DNA from 4 places in the Streptomyces sp. NPDC127197 genome. Region 4 is predicted to be linked to each of the others. Evidence: riboswitches for the same ligand, from Rfam matches in the RefSeq annotation. Region 4 holds a riboswitch; each other region holds the start of a gene.
What was found. Region 4 has a riboswitch for cyclic di-AMP ahead of ACFVJQ_RS36620 (M23 family metallopeptidase). Riboswitches for the same ligand answer to the same signal wherever they lie in the genome.
Positions count from the first base shown of each region.

Region 1 (4,203 bases), on a different contig from region 4:
TCACCGTCCGAGGGGGTTGCGCCGGACGTCAGCCCGCTCTCCAGGCCGCCCAGGTCGGGCAGTCCCAGATCGGTGCTGATCTTCACCGTGCCGGACAGCTGCTGTACGTCCGACTCGGCGATCTTCTCGATGAGTTGCTGTGCGCTGATCTCCGGCAGGTCGGGGCTGCCGGAGTCGGCGATCGCGGGAACGAGCCCGATGGTCCCCGCAGCCACCCCCAGGACCGCCGCCGGGACGACGTACCGCGCGGCCTTGCGCCGCCGCGCCGCGCGCAGCTCTTCGGCCTGCGCCGCGGTCGTGCTGTCGTCGGATTCGTACGGTGCCATGTGTGCCTTACCTCCGTCGTCGGCGGCGGCTGTCCGTCACTTCGCGTCCTCGCACTCGTCCACCCTGAGCCGCCATTCTCACCCGAATCGGTGAGGAGTGGTGTGTTCCGTGGTCTCCATCTGACCAAACCGGATGCGAAGAAGCGTCAGACCGCGGGCTCAACTCCGTGTACTGCTGCGGTATGACACAAGCGAGCGGCGCCTCCCCCGACCCGTAGGGGTCGTAGGGGAGGCGCCACCTCGATACCGGGTTCCGGCGATCCGCCGAACAGGCCCCGCGATTCCGGCATGATCCGCCGGTCGGGTCCTATCCCGCGCGGTGCACCACCGCGTCGCACAGTTCGATGAGCGCCGCCTTGGCATCGCACTCCCGCAGCGGCGCAAGCGCCGACCGCGCATCCTCCGCGTACCGCACGGTGTCCCGTCGCGCCTGCTCCAGCGCGGGGTGCGCGCGCAGCGCGGCCAGCGCCTGCGCATGCCGGGCGTCGTCCGTCAGGTCGGAGTCCAGCAGCTCGCACAGGGCGATGTCCTCGGCCAGCCCCAGCCGGGCCGCGCGCTCGCGCAGCCGCAGCACGGGCAGGGTCGCGATGCCCTCCCGCAGATCCGTCCCCGGCGTCTTCCCGGACTCGTGGGAGTCGGACGCGATGTCCAGCACGTCGTCGGCGAGCTGGAAGGCGACGCCCAGCCGTTCGCCGTACTGCGTCAGGACGTTCACGAGCGACTCGTCGGCGCCCGACATCATCGCGCCGAAGCGGCACGAGACCGCCACCAGCGACCCCGTCTTGCCGGCCAGTACGTCCAGGTAGTGCTCGACCGGGTCGCGCCCGTCCGACGGCCCCGCCGTCTCCAGGATCTGACCGGTGACCAGCCGTTCGAACGCCTCCGCCTGCACCCGCACCGCCTCCGGCCCGAGGTCGGCCAGGATGTGCGAGGCACGGGCGAAGAGGAAGTCGCCGGTGAGGACCGCGACCGAGTTGCCCCAGCGGGCGTTCGCGCTCGCTACCCCGCGCCGTACCTCCGCCTCGTCCATCACGTCGTCGTGGTACAGCGTCGCGAGGTGGGTCAGCTCCACGACCACGGCCGAGGGCACGACCCCGGGCGCGTAGGGGTCACCGAACTGCGCGGCGAGCATCACCAGCAGCGGGCGGAACCGCTTGCCTCCGGCCCGCACCAGGTGCTGCGCGGCCTCCGTGATGAACGGGACCTCACTCTTGGTTGCTTCGAGCAACCCTTCCTCGACAGCCGCCAATCCGGCCTGGACATCGGCTTCCAGAGCCTGGTCCCGCACGCTCAGCCCGAACGGCCCGACGACGGTCACGAGGGGTCTCCTGTCTGCTGGTGTCTACCGGCGGTTACGCGGTTTGTCGATACGTCGCTGCCTTCACTCAAGTCAGCGTATCCGGTCACGTTTCGATCACCGAGGGCGCCCGGGGTTACAGGCCGGGCTGTATCGGATCACGAGCGGTATGTTTTCGATCAGTTGATACGAGCAGTTATTTATCGACTTAAGTCGAATAGGTGAGCTTTGTCCCGTATCACCCTCGCCGCACCGTCTCACTCCGGCCATTCGGGTGACCTCGACACACACCCGTACACCCCCGCACCCTTCCCCTACGAGGCGACCCTGACCCCCAATGGGGTGATTTGCACAGAAGGTGGAGAGGTTCTCTTCCATCGCATTCGGGAGAAGCGCATCCCACGCACAGCCGATTGATAGGCACTTGAGCTCATTGCCCGATTTGCCACTCTTGCACCCGCGCGTGATGTGACTCACCTTCACCTGTCCACAGGTTTCACACAGTCAGCGACCATCCGGCTTTCCAGGCTGGCGAGTTGAGCCTTGGCACACGCAAAGGATCAAGCTGACAAAACACCCCAGATGAAGATCAAACAGCATGTTGCGTGAACCCGCTACTTGTTTCCGACATGTGCTCTCGCATACGTTCCGGGCCAGTCGGGCGGACGCCGAATCCTGCCGCCGCCCGATACCACCGATGACGAGACCACTCACGCACGGCAGGAGCGGGGGACCCAGGTAAGTCGCCGGGCCGGACGTCGTACGACGCACCGGAACGGCTTGGGGTGAAGTTGCGCTCGCAAGGGCGCGGCCGGGCACCTCCCAGCCCGAACCCGACAGCTCACCTCGCAGGCGAAGGAGAGGAACAAGCCCATGCCTGCAAACGGTCAGCTCTGCCGCACCCGTACCGCCCGCATAGCCCGCAAGCTCGCGGTCGCCGGCACCGGCGCGGCCGTGCTCGCCCTGCCGCTCATCGGTGCGAGCACCGCATCGGCCGCCACCCCCGCCGCGGTGACCGCGAAGACCGCCACCACGGCGTACTCCGACAACCTCGACGGCTGGATCCGCGAGTCGCTCGCCATCATGGCGCAGCACGGAATCCCGGGCTCCTACAACGGCATCTACCGCAACGTCATGCGCGAGTCGTCCGGCAACCCGGCCGCCATCAACAACTGGGACTCCAACGCGGCCAAGGGCACCCCGTCCAAGGGCCTGCTCCAGGTCATCGACCCGACCTTCGCCGCTTACCACGTGCCCGGCACGGCCTACGACCCGTTCGACCCGGTCGCCAACATCACCGCCGCCTGCAACTACGCGGCCGACCGCTACGGCTCGATCGACAACGTCTTCGGCGCCTACTGAGCCCTTCGCGCCTACTGAACCTTCGTACCCACCGAGGGCCTGCGCCCGCCGAGCCGCTGCGGGCGCCGGTCCTCGGTGAGGAGCTGTTCGAGGACGACGGCGATGCCGTCGTCCTCGTTCGAGAGGGTGATCTCGTCGGCCACCGCCTTCAGTTCGGGGTGCGCGTTGGCCATGGCGACGCCGTGGGCGGCCCAGTCGAACATCGGGATGTCGTTGGGCATGTCTCCGAAGGCGATGGTGTCCTCGGGGCGCAGCCCCAGATGCCGGGCCGCCAGCGCCAACCCCGTCGCCTTGGTGATGCCGGACGGCTGAAGCTCGACCGTCCCGGGCCCCGACATGGTGACCGTCGCGAGCGAACCCACCACCGAGCGGGCCACCGACGCCAACTCGTCGTCGGACAGGGCGGGATGGCGCAGCAGCACCTTGCTGATGGGCTCGCACCACAGGTCGGCACGCCGGCCGACCCGTACCGCCGGCAACGTCGGGTGCGGCATCCGATACCCCGGCTCGATGAGCGTCAGGCCGTCGACGCCGTCCTGGTCGACGGCCGCATACACCGTGCCGACCTCCGCCTCGATCTTGCCGAGCGCGGTCTCGGCCAGTTCCCGGTCCAGGGTGACCGACCACAGCAGACGGTCCACGCCGGCGTCGTACAGCTGCGCGCCCTGCCCGCACACCGCGAGTCCCCCGCCACCCAGGAACTTCAGCAGCGGCCGCACCCTGGGCGCCGGCCGTCCCGTCACCACCAGATGCCGGGCACCGGCCGCCGAGACCCGCGCGAGCGCGGTGAGCGACCGGTCGGAGACCGTGTCGTCGCCGCGCAGCAGCGTTCCGTCCAGGTCGGTGGCGATGAGGGCGTACGAGGTGCGCTCGGCATATGCGATGGGTGCGGCCATGATCAGAGAATACGGACACCGCGCCCACGCCGTTCATCCCCAACTCCCTTCCACGCCCCCACATTTCAGCGGTCCGGCCCCTCGCGCCGGCCGTCGGGCGGACGAAGGCGCGTTGCGGATGGCGGGTCACGGACAGCGTGACGAGGTCACGGGTATGCACGACTCCCCCATTCCGAACATTGCGGACCCTTTGCGTGCTTAAGTCACTGCCCAAGACGGCCGCCGCAGCCGTAACGTGTGCCGCGACCGCATGGACCGTACGTACGAAAGTGAGGCAGCACCCCGATGCCCCCCTTCGATGTCCCCGAGGGCGACCCCTTCG
Region 1 is NZ_JBHXVG010000001.1:39,493-43,695, reverse strand. It holds gene ACFVJQ_RS00210 (outer membrane lipoprotein carrier protein LolA) at 1-326, opposite strand, end outside; gene ACFVJQ_RS00205 (polyprenyl synthetase family protein) at 634-1,644, opposite strand; cyclic di-AMP (ydaO/yuaA leader) riboswitch at 2,312-2,491, shown strand; gene ACFVJQ_RS00200 (transglycosylase SLT domain-containing protein) at 2,497-2,985, shown strand; gene ACFVJQ_RS00195 (HAD family hydrolase) at 2,997-3,881, opposite strand; gene fahA (fumarylacetoacetase) at 4,167-4,203, shown strand, end outside.
Region 1: linked by a shared signal. The riboswitch ahead of ACFVJQ_RS00200 (transglycosylase SLT domain-containing protein) and the one ahead of ACFVJQ_RS36620 (M23 family metallopeptidase) in region 4 are both predicted to bind cyclic di-AMP.

Region 2 (4,203 bases), on a different contig from region 4:
CGGCCCGTGGCGGCGTCCTGCTCTACCTCCGCCAGGAGGGCCGGGGCATCGGCCTCTACAACAAGCTCGACGCCTACGCCCTCCAGGACCAGGGCCTGGACACCTACGAGGCGAACACCGCCCTCGGCCTCCCGGAGGACGCCCGCGACTACACGTCGGCGGCCCAGATGCTCCAGGCCCTGTCCGTCACGGACCTGGACCTGCTGTCCAACAACCCCGACAAGGCCGACCAGCTGCGCACCCTGGGCCTCACGGTCCGCGACCGCATCCCGACGGGCGTCTTCACCACCGCCCACAACGTCCGCTACCTGCGCGCCAAGGTCCTGCAGACGCAGCACACCCTGCCGCTCGGCCGGCTGACCGAGCTGAACGCGGGCTGAACGGCCGTGTCGCCGGGCGGACGCAAACCCTGGCGCGACCGGCCCCGCGGATGGCGTACACTGGAGTCACAACGACGCGGGGTGGAGCAGCTCGGTAGCTCGCTGGGCTCATAACCCAGAGGTCGCAGGTTCAAATCCTGTCCCCGCTACTGAAGGTCTGAGGCCGGAATCCAGTTCATGGATTCCGGCCTCAGGCGTTACCGGACATGACCGAGGGTCACCGGCATGTCATCCGGTCGGCCCCTCCGGCTCGCCCCCCGCCCCCGCTCCGGAAACCCTGGACGGACGAGGCGGTGCGTGGACGTGCGTGGCGGGAGACGAGGGTGCGGCCTGCGGAGGCTGAAGGAGAGGTGCCGTACACCCGAGGGGGCGGGCGGTTGCCTGAGGAGACGGTCCCCGGCCGCGGGCTCGACGGCGAAGCCGCGTACCTGCAGGCCGGCCGGAGCGAGACGCGGCGGATCTCCTACGCGCGCACCTTCGTCCGGGTGCTCCCTGCGCTGCTGCTCGTCATTGGCGGCGTCTACGACTACGTCACGCCCCGCCCCTACACCGCGGTCCCTCTGTTCACCGCCGCACCCCTGGTCGCCGCCCCGCTGCTGTCCCGGCGGGCCACGATCCTCACTGGCATCGCGTCCGTCGCCGTCGTGCTCGGGCTGCACATCCGGTACGGCACGGTGCTGCGCGTCGACGCGCTCACCGAGCTCGTCACCGTGGCGACGGTCGCCGTGCTGGCCGTGCTCATCAATGTGCTGGTACGCCGCAGCCACGCCCGGCTCGACTCGGCATGGAAGATCGCCGAGGCCGCCCAACGCGCGGTGCTGCCCGAACCCCTCGGCCGGATCGGCGGCTTCGACATCGCGGCACGCTACGAGGCGGCCCAGGCGGACGCCTTCATCGGCGGCGACCTGTACGCGGTGCAGGACAGCCCGCACGGCGTACGCCTCGTCGTGGGCGACGTACGGGGCAAGGGGATGGGCGCGGTGGGGGCCGTCGCCGTGGTCATCGGGGCGTTCCGGGAGGCCGCCGAGCAGGAGGCGACGCTTCAGGGGGTCGCCGAGCGGCTGGAGCGGGCGCTGACGCGCGAGGCCGCGCGGCGCGACGGCGTCGAGGCCACCGAGGGATTCGCCACCGCCGTACTGGCCGAGCTGCCGCCCGGCGACGGGGTCGTACGGATCCTCAACCGCGGTCATCCGTCGCCGCTGCTGCTGTGTGCCGACGGCACCGTACGCCCGCTGCCCGCCCGCGAACCCGCGCTGCCGCTCGGCATGGGCGATCTGGGCGCCGGGCCGGCCCGTGTGGAGGAGTCCCGCTTTCCGGACGGGGCGACGCTGTTGCTGCACACCGACGGCCTGTCCGAGGCCCGAGACGCGCACGGCAGGTTCTACGACCCCGCGGCGCGGCTGGCGGGCCGCACCTTCCGCGGGCCCGGCGAGCTGCTCCGCGCCCTGGCCGAAGAAGTGCGCCGGCACTCCGGGGGCGGGATGACCGACGACATGGCTCTGCTTGCCGTACGACGACCGTCACCGGACGTGACCGGACGAACGCCCTCCGCATAACAACTGACACACGGTCAGAAACTGTGAAGCCCTTGAGTAGTGGTCAACTCGCCCGATTTTCTCCGCTCATGGCCCTGTACGTCCGGCCGGAAATCGTTAAAGATCAAGTGGAACCGCTTGGAATTCATGCCCCGCTTCTATTAACGTCCGATAACGCAGCGCGGTCGTCCCAGCCGTCACAAGAGTCGGCTCCGTGCGCACGCGCCGAATCCCGCAAGGGAACCGGGGAACCACCAACTTGGGGTGAATCGCGGGTAGGTCGCCGTGGCAACACGGCTGATTTACGCGCGTAGGAGACCTTCCTGCTCCGAACCCGTCAGCTAACCCGGTAGGCGAGAAGGAAGGAAAGGAGTACGCCTACGTGGCGTCCAACCGGCCTGCCCCAGAAGCCCCCTTCGTGCCGGCCCAGCGCTCCGGCGACACCGTCGTCTACGGCGGGCAGCGCACCGACGAGGGCCCCTGGGAGGAGTGGAACCCCACCGCGGAGTCCCTCCGTCCCGTACGCGGCCGGCATCGCGTCTCCAAGCAGCGCGGCGGCGGACTCGCCCGCAGTTCCACGGTTCTCGGCGTCGGCGTCATAGCCGCGGTCGGCGCGGGCGGCATGGCCAGCGCGCAGACCGGCAAGCCGCCGGTGTCGATCTCGATGCCCGACCTGCCGGCCGTGGGCACGCTGATCTCCGACGACTCCGCCGACTCCGACACCTCCGACGAGACCGCCACCGCTCCGCTCAGCAGCCTCGGCGTGACCACCGCGGACACCGCCCAGGGCACCACCGACGCCGGTGAGGCGCTGCGCGCCCGCATCATCGCCCAGGCCGAGCAGCAGCAGGACCAGGTCGACACCAAGGCCGCCACCGCTGCCAAGGCCGCCGCCGAGAAGGCCGCCGCCGAGGCCGCCGCCAAGGCCGAGAAGGAGGCCGAGGCCAAGGCCGCCGCCGCGAAGGCGAAGGCCGAGGAGGAGGCCCGCCAGAAGGCCGAGGCCGAGCGCCTCGCCCAGCTGGCCAAGCAGTACGCGCTGCCGACCTCCTCGTACACCATCACCTCGAGCTTCGGTCAGGCCGGTGCCCTGTGGTCCTCCGGCTACCACACCGGCCTCGACTTCGCCGCGCCGACGGGCACGCCGCTCAAGGCCGTGCACAGCGGCACGATCACCGAGGCCGGCTGGAACGGGTCGTACGGCTACAAGACCGTCCTCACCCTCGATGACGGCACCGAGATCTGGTACGCCCACCAGTCCTCCATCAACGTCAGCGTCGGCCAGAAGGTCACCACGGGCGAGGTCATCGGGCGCGTGGGCGCCACGGGCAACGTCACCGGGGCTCACCTGCACCTCGAGGTGCACCCCGACGGCGCGGGCAGTGGCATCGACCCGCTGGCCTGGCTGCAGAGCAAGGGCCTCAACCCCTGACAGCCGCTCCTTTCGAACCCCGGCGGTCCTGACGGCAACCCCCCGACGTCAGGGCTGCCGGTTCGCGGTGCGTGCGGAACGGCTGTTGCCGGGGCCTCACGGCGCTGGTGGCGCGCCCCTACGACTGATACGGGTTGTACGCGGGATGCCCTTGGTACGTGGGATACGGCTGGTATGCGGGATACGGTGCCGCCATCGGCCAGGGCGGCACAGCCACCGGTACCGGCGGAGCCGTCACCCGCGCCGCATACTCCAGCGCCGGCCGCGCCACCTGCCGTCGGCTCCACAGCTCCCGCAGCAGTTCGCCTTCCCGTACGACGAAGTCCGCGCCGGCCCGGCCCCGGCGCCCGCGATGCCGTAGGAACGCCAGCGACGTCGCGTACGCCTCGTACTGCGCCACCGCCCGCGCGGCCGGCTTCCCCAGGTGGTGCCCGGCGTACTCCCTGGCCAGTCGGCGCGCCCGCATCGAACCCAGGGCGAACGGCATGGCCGGGGCCAGCCAGCCGGCGGCGACATAGGCCGGCAGTTCCTCGCGCACGGTCCGCAGCTCCCGCTGCCGGGTCCAGATCACCAGCCAGGTCAGCAGTCCGAACGCGGGCACCATGAACCCGCCGTACACCGCGAAGAATCCGAAGTTGCCGAAGGTCGCCGAGCCGTTCCAGAAGGCGTGCATGCCCATCGCGAGCAGCAGCCCGGACAGCGGCACCAGTACGCGCCGCAGATGCTGGCGCTGCCCGGCGAGCGCCGCGATGCCGAAGCCGATGCCCGTGAGGACGGTGAAGAGGGGGTGCGCGAACGGCGACATGATGACGCGGACGAAGAAGGTCGCCGCCGTGACGGAGGCGATGCCGCTGCCGCC
Region 2 is NZ_JBHXVG010000006.1:326,048-330,250, forward strand. It holds gene ribA (GTP cyclohydrolase II) at 1-380, shown strand, start outside; tRNA gene ACFVJQ_RS12920 (tRNA-Met) at 456-529, shown strand; gene ACFVJQ_RS12925 (PP2C family protein-serine/threonine phosphatase) at 704-1,936, shown strand; cyclic di-AMP (ydaO/yuaA leader) riboswitch at 2,129-2,286, shown strand; gene ACFVJQ_RS12930 (M23 family metallopeptidase) at 2,298-3,344, shown strand; gene ACFVJQ_RS12935 (PrsW family intramembrane metalloprotease) at 3,463-4,203, opposite strand, start outside.
Region 2: linked by a shared signal. The riboswitch ahead of ACFVJQ_RS12930 (M23 family metallopeptidase) and the one ahead of ACFVJQ_RS36620 (M23 family metallopeptidase) in region 4 are both predicted to bind cyclic di-AMP.

Region 3 (4,203 bases), on a different contig from region 4:
AGGAGAAGCTCGTCGCCGCCGCGTTCGCATACGCCGCCGAGGACGACCTGGCCCAGCTGAGCAAGCTGCTCGGCCGGCGCACGACGGCGCTGCGCCGGCTGCGGTCGGCCGTGCGCTGGTACGCCCCGACGGGCCAGGCCAAGGGCTGGCGGCTGTGGATAGAGGGCTGGGCTGCCGCCCTGCGTGAGCCGGCCCTGCAGGAGGTCACCCGGGACCTCGACAGGCGCTGGAAGGCGGCGATCGCCGAGGTCATCGCCGAGGGCGTGGCCGCCGGCGAGTTCCGCTGCCCGGACCCCATGGGCGCGGCGCTGCGGCTGACGGCCCTGCTCGACGGCCTCGCCGTGCAGCTGACGTCGTATGCGGGCGCGGTCTCCCGCGCCCGGGCCCAGGAGTGGGTCGACGAGGCGCTCGCCCGCGAGCTGGGACTGACTGAGGTGCCGTCGGCCGGGCGGTCGTGAGCCGTCCGCGAGGACCAGGTTGCGGTTCATGGCGTACGCCCGCCCGCGCCGGACGCGGGCCGGTCCGACGTAGGCGATCGGAACGACCCGCTCCCTGGCGTCCGCCACGGATGTGCCTCAAGCCACCGACGCGATCCGCATCCTGATGTCGTCCGGCGACAGCGTCCCCTTCGCCGTCACGTGGTCGCCCGACGACTCGCCGCGCAATCGGCGGCCGATCCACGGCACCAGGTACTCGCGCGCCCAGTGGACGTCGTCCCGCCGGACGTCGAGCGTGCCGCGCGGCGGAAGTGGCGGCCAGGGCTGCTCCGGATCGGCGGGGACGGCGAGGCCGAGGACCTGACCGGCCCGCAGCGCCACGCGCGTGTGCCCCTCGGGCGAGAGGTGCAGCCGGTCGTCGTCCCAGGCCCTGCGGTCCTGAACGGACCTGAGGGACCACAGGTCGAGCACCGGACAGCCGTACCGGTCGGCGATGGCCCGCACATGCCCGTTGTAGGTGGCGATCTTGCCGCGCAGGTGCTTCAGCAGGGGTACGCCCCGGGTGTCGAAGCCGGTCGTCACCATCACCGTGCCCGCGACGGCCGTCAGCGCGGCGATCGCCCGCTCGAAGCGCTCGGCGACGTCGTCCGGGTCGGTGCCGGGCCGGAGGATGTCGTTGCCGCCGGCGCAGAACGAGACCAGGTCCGGCGCGAGTTCGACGGCCCGCGGAAGCTGGTCCGCCACGATCTGGTCGAGCAGTTTTCCGCGCACGGCGAGGTTCGTGTACTGGAAGTCGCCCTCGGCTCGGCGGTCCGCGAGCAGTACGGCGAAGCGGTCGGCCCAGCCGACGAACGCCCCGTCGGGGCCGGGGTCGCCTACGCCCTCGGTGAAGCTGTCCCCCACCGCCACGTACGACCCGATCACTGATCTGCTGTCATTCTTCGAATCGTCTGCCACGTCGGGACATGATTCCGCGTCGAATGTGACCTACGCGACCGTAGGAAGGGGTTGACGGGCGGTGAGATAAGCCACTGCCAAAAGGTTGGTCAACTGCGGAATAACCCCTGCGTCCGCACACCGCCGAAGGCCGGACCCGGGGATCGGGGTCCGGCCTTCGGCGGTGTGCGAGGCGCGTGCGTCAGCCGACGGAGACGCCGTGCGAGCGGAGGTACGCGACCGGGTCCACGTCCGAGCCGTAGTCCGGCGTGGTGCGGATCTCGAAGTGCAGGTGCGGGCCGGTCGAGTTGCCGGTCGAACCCGAGAAGCCGATCTGCTGGCCCGCGGTCACGGTCTGGCCGCTGGAGACGGACAGCGAGGACAGGTGGGCGTACTGGGCGTAGTAGCCGTCGGCCAGCTTGATGACGACCTGGTTGCCGTACGCACCGGCCCAGCCCGCGGAGACGACCGTGCCGGCGCCCACGGCCTTGAGCGGGGTGCCCGTCGGGGTGACGAAGTCGACGCCGGTGTGGTAGCCGCTGGACCACATGCTGCCCGCCACCTTGTAGGCGGTGCTGACGGCGGCGCTGTCCACGGGGGCGGAGAAGCCGGTGGAGGTGCCGGCGGCGCTCTGGGTGGCCGTCGACGCGTTCGACGAGGAGGACTCGGCGGACGACTGGTCGGACGACTTCGCCGAGGACTCCGTCGAGTTCGTCGACTTCGACGCCTCGGACGACTCGGACGCCTCGGACGACTCCGACGAAGAGGAGGAAGAGGGCGAAGTGGACGACGGCTTGTCCGTGCTCGCCGCGGCCTTCTTGCCGATCGTGAGCTTCAGGCCGGGGTGGATCAGCGACGGGTTGTCGCCGACTGCCTCACGGTTGTCCTGGTAGAGCTTCTGCCAGCCACCGCTGACGTTCTGATCCTCGGCGATCTTCGCAAGGTAGTCGCCGATCTTCACCGAATAGGTCTTCACACCGGCGTTCTTCGCGGCGGACTTCTTTTCGGCGGCCTTCTTCTGGGCGGCGGCCTTCTCTGCGGCGACCGACTGAACGGCGTTTTCCGGAGCGGACTGCGCAGTGGCAGCATGGGCGCCGGCGGCCCCCATCAGAGGGAGGGCGAGTGCGGCGCCACCGGTTCCGGCAATGGCGATGGAACGGGTGAAACGCTGGGTCTTCGGACGGCGGTGCTTACCCTTCGCGGGCATGGCGAATTCCTCTCCGGCGCCTGCGAGGTGAGCTGTCGGGTGCGGGCTGGAGATGCCCGGCCGCGCCGAAACGCGGCTGTACCCCTAGCCGTTCCGGAGACCGGAACAGGCATTTGTACCTGTGGGTCCCCCGCTCCTGCCGTACACGGGTGAGTTTGCGCGGGCACCGGGCGGCGGCAGGATTAGGCGTCCGCCCGGATCGGTGTGGAACGTAAGCGAACAAGACGCAACGGGACAAGCAAGAGGTTCCGCACGAACGCCTACTTCTTGATCAGTTCACCGAATTCACGGTCACCCTCCGTGAATTCCGGAACCGTCACGTTCCGCAAATGCCCTTGAAAAGCGCTTGAATTACGTGGACATGACGAGCGACTCACGGTCACGGATATGACGCTGCTCACGTGACATCGCTCCAGGTTCCTTTATTCCCGAGCGAGTTGGAATGAAGAGGCTAATTCGGACAGAAGAGTCAGATGCGGCGCAGTCGGAGAACCGTCGCATCGAGGTCACCTCGCAGTCCGGTGCGCAGTCCGCGGTGCAGCAGTACGGCACCTCGGTGCACTTCGCCCGTTTCGCGGCATTCATACGACGCGGTGGGGTCGAGACCGCGCAGCCGCAGCGCCGGGACGGGTTCCCCGTAGCTCTGCGCCTGAAGCCAGGCGAGTACGACGGCCTCGTCGCCGCGTACGTACTGGACGGCGCTCAGCCCGCCCCGTGGCGGCCGCAGCCGGTGGAGGTCCCCGCGCTGCACGAGTGGCCGGATCTCCTTGTAGAGCGCCACCCAGTCCCGGGCCTCCGCGAGCTCCTCGTCGGTCCACCGAGTGAGGTCGCCCCCGACGCCGAGCACCCCGGCCATGGCGCTGACGAAGCGGAAGCGCAGCGAGCTGATCCGGCCGTTGAGCTGGGTGTTGGGGCTGTCGGTGACCCAGGCGGCCATCACGCGCGCGGGGTGGATCTGACTGAAGCCGTCCTGGATGGCGAGCCGGTCGAGCGGATCGGTGTTGTCGGAGGTCCACACCTGGTCGGTACGGCTCATCACACCGAGGTCGATGCGACCGCCGCCACCCGAGCAGGACTCGAAGGCGACACCGGGATGAGCCGCCCGCAGCCGGTCCAACAGGGCGTACACGGCGCGCACATGGTCGACCCACAGCCGCTGCGGATATGGCTCACCGGGCCAGCCGGCATCGGTGAAGCAACGGTTGAAGTCCCACTTCACGTAGTCGATCGGGGCGCTGGACAGGAGCCCGTGCAGCTGCTCCCAGAGGTAGTCCTGCACATCCTCCCGCGCAAGGTTCAGTACGAGCTGATTGCGAAGTTCTGTCCGCTTTCGCCCCGGTTGGAACTGCACCCAGTCCGGGTGGGCGCGGTACAGCTCGCTGTCCGGGTTGACCATCTCGGGCTCGACCCAGATCCCGAACTGCATCCCGAGCGCGTGCACGTCGTCGGCGAGCGGCTTGAGCCCGGCCGGGAAGCGGTCGGGGTTGGGTGTCCAGTCGCCGAGCCCGGCGCGGTCGCTGGTGCGCGTCCCGAACCAGCCGTCGTCGACGACGAACAGCTCGACGCCGATCGCCGCGGCCCGCCGGGCGAGCGCCCGCTGCTGCTCCTCGCTGATGTCGAACT
Region 3 is NZ_JBHXVG010000048.1:40,091-44,293, forward strand. It holds gene ACFVJQ_RS39655 (TetR family transcriptional regulator C-terminal domain-containing protein) at 1-458, shown strand, start outside; gene ACFVJQ_RS39660 (SGNH/GDSL hydrolase family protein) at 576-1,361, opposite strand; gene ACFVJQ_RS39665 (peptidoglycan DD-metalloendopeptidase family protein) at 1,576-2,580, opposite strand; cyclic di-AMP (ydaO/yuaA leader) riboswitch at 2,585-2,742, opposite strand; gene ACFVJQ_RS39670 (alpha-galactosidase) at 3,050-4,203, opposite strand, start outside.
Region 3: linked by a shared signal. The riboswitch ahead of ACFVJQ_RS39665 (peptidoglycan DD-metalloendopeptidase family protein) and the one ahead of ACFVJQ_RS36620 (M23 family metallopeptidase) in region 4 are both predicted to bind cyclic di-AMP.

Region 4 (4,203 bases):
TCCACGGCGGGCGTGACGCAATTCACGCGGGCACACCTGTGACGCGCGGACGTTAATTCCCGGCGCGCCAGAAAAGGGCAGCGGAAATACACCGCCACCGAATATCTCCTCTTTGTATACGGCGCATATGTTAATGCCGCAGGCTGGACATGTTTACGGGGTGTTGCGAAGTCCTCACACGGTCGGTGCGATCCTGGCCGCCGACGAACCGGAGCCGGTGCGCGGCGGTCGCGCGCTCGGTGTGCAGCGCCGTGATGGCCCGCGCGCGCTCGCCGTCGCCGCGCGCCACGGCGTCCACGATCGCGCCGTGCTCCGTCCAGGACTCCGCGGGGCTGGCCGGCGCCTCCACGGCGTACATCCAGGCGATCTTGTGCCGCAGCTGGGTCAGCATCGCGATCAGCGCGGGGCTGCCGGAGGCCTGGGCGAGCGTCTCGTGGAACCAGCCGCCCAGCGAGCGCAGATCCTCGCTGTTGCCCCTCCTCGCCCGCTCCTGGCCCAGCCGGACGAGACCGCGCAGGACCTTCAGATGGGCCTCGGTGCGCCGCTGGGCGGCCCGGGCGGCGCCGAGCGGCTCCAGCAGCATGCGCATCTCCAGCAGGTCGGAGGCCTCCTGCTCGGTGGGCTCCGCGACGCACGCGCCCGCGTGCCGCCGGGTCACCACGAAACCCTCCGCTTCCAGGGTGCGCAGGGCCTCCCGGACGGGGACGCGCGAGACGCCGTAGCGGCGCGCGAGGAGTTCCTCGGTGAGCCGGCCGCCACGCTCGTAGACACCCGCGACGATGTCGTCCCGGATCGCCGTGCACACCGAGTGCGCCGGAATACGCATGACCGACCTCCGCCTTAATCCCCGTGAAACGTCGACGATTGACGTGTGTTCAGTGACTCTATTGCAAAGAGCCGGAATTTCCGATGGCGGGCCGGAATCCATGGATATTTTTTGGACAAACAGACCCCTGAAACGCCGAAAGCCCCGGCTCGGGGAGCCAGGGCTTCGGGCAGCGCAGCCGCCTGTCGTCAGACGCTCACACCGTGCGAGCGGAGGTAGGCCAGGGGGTCGATGTCCGAGCCGTACTCGGCGGTCGTACGGGCCTCGAAGTGCAGGTGTGCTCCGGTGACGTTGCCGGTGGCGCCGGAGAGGGCGATCTGCTGTCCCGGGGTGACCGTCTGGCCGACCGAGACGGCGATGGACGACAGGTGGCCGTACTGGGTGTACGTACCGTCGTTCATCTTGATCACGACTTGATTGCCGTACGCCCCGCCCCAGCCGGCCTCGACGACGGTGCCGGAGCCGACCGCGTGGACGGGCGTGCCGCTCGTGGCGTGGAAGTCGACACCGGTGTGGCTGCCGGAGGACCACAGGGAGCCGCCGGACTGGTAGCCGGTGGAGACATAGGAGCCGGTGATGGGCAGCACATAGGTGTTGAGTCGCTTGCGCTCGGCCTCACGGGCGGCCCGCTCCTTGGCCTCGCGCGCCTCCTTGGCCCGCTCCTCCGCGCGCTTCTCGGCGGCCGCTTCGGCCGCCTTCTCGGCGGCGGCCTCCTCGGCGGCCTGCTGCTGGGCGGCCGCCTGAGCGTCGATCTGGTCGGCGACCGAGTCGCCGATGGTGACGACCGGCAGCAGGCCGGTCTGCTCGAGCGCCGGCTCGGCGGCGAGCGCGGGGGCGGCCAGGGTGCCGACGACGCCGGTGGTGGTGAGCGCGGCGACGCCCGCGGCGCGGGCGGTGCTGCGCTGTATCCGGCTGGGACGACGATGCTTCCCGGTGGCGCGGGTGAACGCCATGAAGTGGCTGGTCCTTTCCTTCCTTCTCGCCTACCGGGTTAGCTGACGGGTTCGGAGCAGGAAGGTCTCCTACGGACCCCCTCGCTGCGCGCGGGCGTCCGATTCACCCCAGGGACTGCATCGTTGGGTCCCCGGCTCCCCTGGCTCGCGCCGTTCGGGGACTCGGCGATGGCTGTCCGGTGCCGCGGGCGCGGCGCACTGCCTGACGGACAGCCCGGAAGACGCTAAACGGGGCATCTTTCAATCCCCAAACAGAACACGGCTTTTGTAGCGCATGCCACAGGTCAGACAGGCAGCCTCTCCCTCAATTGGGACATAAAGGGGCCCTGGTGACTCTTTCGTCACCAGGGCCCCTACGCGCGCGTGCCGCTGTCAGGCCTTCTACTCGGCCGTGACGACGGTGACTTCGCCGATGCCGAGGGCCGCGACAGGCTCCTTGATCTGCGCCGCATCGCCGACGAGGACGGTCACGAGACGGTCCACCGGGAAGGCGTTGACGACCGCCGCGGTGGCCTCGACGGTGCCCGTCGCGGCGAGCTGCTGGTACAGCGTCGCCTGGTAGTCGTCGGGCAGGTGCTGCTCGACCTGGTCGGCCAGCGTGCTCGCGACGGCCGCCGCGGTCTCGTACTTGAGCGGCGCCACCCCGACGAGGTTCTGTACGGCGACGTCCCGCTCGGGATCGGTCAGACCCTGCTCGGCGAGTGTGCGCAGCACCGTCCAGAGGTCCTGCAGGGCGGGACCGGTGTTCGGCGTGTCGACGGAGCCGCTGATGGCGAGCATCGCGGCGCCGCTGCCGTCGGGCGCCGAGCGCAGCACCTGGCCGAACGCGCGCACTCCGTAGGTGTAGCCCTTCTCCTCGCGCAGGACACGGTCCAGGCGGGAGGTGAGGGTGCCGCCCAGGCAATACGTGCCGAGCACCTGGGCAGGCCACACGCGGTCGTGCCGGTCGGAGCCGACGCGGCCGATCAGCAGCTGGGTCTGCACGGCGCCGGGGCGGTCCACGATGACGACCCGGCCGGTGTCGTCGGCGGTCACCGGCGGCACGGGGCGCGGCTGGGCCGGGGCACCGGTCCAGGCGCCCAGGGTGTCACCGAGCAGCGCGTCGAGGTCGACGCCGGTGAGGTCGCCGACGACGACTGCGCTGGCCGTGGCGGGCCGGACGTGCTTCTCGTAGAAGGCGCGCACGGCCGCGGAGTCGATGGCGGCGACCGTCTCCTCGGTGCCCTGGCGCGGGCGCGACATGCGCGAGGTCGCCGGGAACAGCTCCTTGGAGAGCTCCTTGGCGGCACGGCGGGACGGATTGGCCAGCTCGTGCGGGATCTCGTCGAGGCGGTTGCGCACGAGCCGCTCGACCTCGCTGTCGGCGAATGCGGGCGCCCTGAGGGCGTCGGCGAGCAGGCCGAGGGCCTTGGCCAGACGGGAGGCGGGGACCTCCAGGCTCAGGCGGACGCCGGGGTGGTCGGCGTGCGAGTCGAGGGTGGCGCCGCAGCGCTCCAGCTCGGCGGCGAACTCCTCGGCGGAGTGCTTGTCGGTGCCCTCGGAGAAGGCCCGCGCCATGATCGTGGCGACGCCGTCGAGGCCGGTCGGCTCGGCCTCCAGGGGCGCGCCCAGGAGCACCTCGACGGCGACGACCTGCTGGCCGGGGCGGTGGCAGCGCAGGACCGTCAGGCCGTTGTCGAGCGTCCCGCGCGTGGGCGCCGGGAAGGCCCACGGCCTGGCCTCGCCCGCCCGGGGCTGGGGGTGGAACTCCATCGTGGCGAGCTCGGTCACTGGGCCGCCTCCTCGTTGTTGTCGTCGGTGGCTTCGGTGGCGTCGGCGGCGGTCGGCTCGTAGACGAGCACCGCGCGGTTGTCGGGGCGCAGGCGGGCCTTGGCGACCTCCTGGACCTCTTCGGCCGTGACGTCCAGCACGCGCTGGACGGCGGTCAGGGCCAGCTGCGGGTCGCCGAACAGCACGGCGTACCGGCACAGTTCGTCGGCGCGGCCGGCGACCGTGCCGAGCCGGTCCAGCCACTCGCGCTCCAACTGGGCCTGGGCGCGCTCCATTTCCTCGGCCGTGGGGCCCTCCTCGGCGAACCGGGCGAGCTCCTCGTCGATGGCGGCCTCGATGACCGGCACCTCGACGTCACCGGAGGTCTTCACGTCCAGCCATCCCAGGGAGGGCGCTCCGGCCAGCCGCAGCAGGCCGAACCCGGCCGCCACGGCCGTACGGTCACGCCGTACGAGCCGGTTGTAGAGGCGGGACGACTCGCCGCCGCCGAGGACGGTGAGGGCCAGGTCGGCCGCGTCGCACGCGCGCGTGCCGTCGTGCGGGAGCCGGTAGGCGGCCATCAGGGCGCGCGCCGGGACCTCCTCCTCGACGATCTCGCGCAGCTGCTCGCCGATGATCTCGGGCAGCGCGCCGTCGCGCGGGGCGGGCTTGCCG
Region 4 is NZ_JBHXVG010000037.1:21,994-26,196, forward strand. It holds gene ACFVJQ_RS36615 (GntR family transcriptional regulator) at 131-826, opposite strand; gene ACFVJQ_RS36620 (M23 family metallopeptidase) at 1,015-1,779, opposite strand; cyclic di-AMP (ydaO/yuaA leader) riboswitch at 1,793-1,957, opposite strand; gene ACFVJQ_RS36625 (M16 family metallopeptidase) at 2,161-3,549, opposite strand; gene ACFVJQ_RS36630 (M16 family metallopeptidase) at 3,546-4,203, opposite strand, start outside.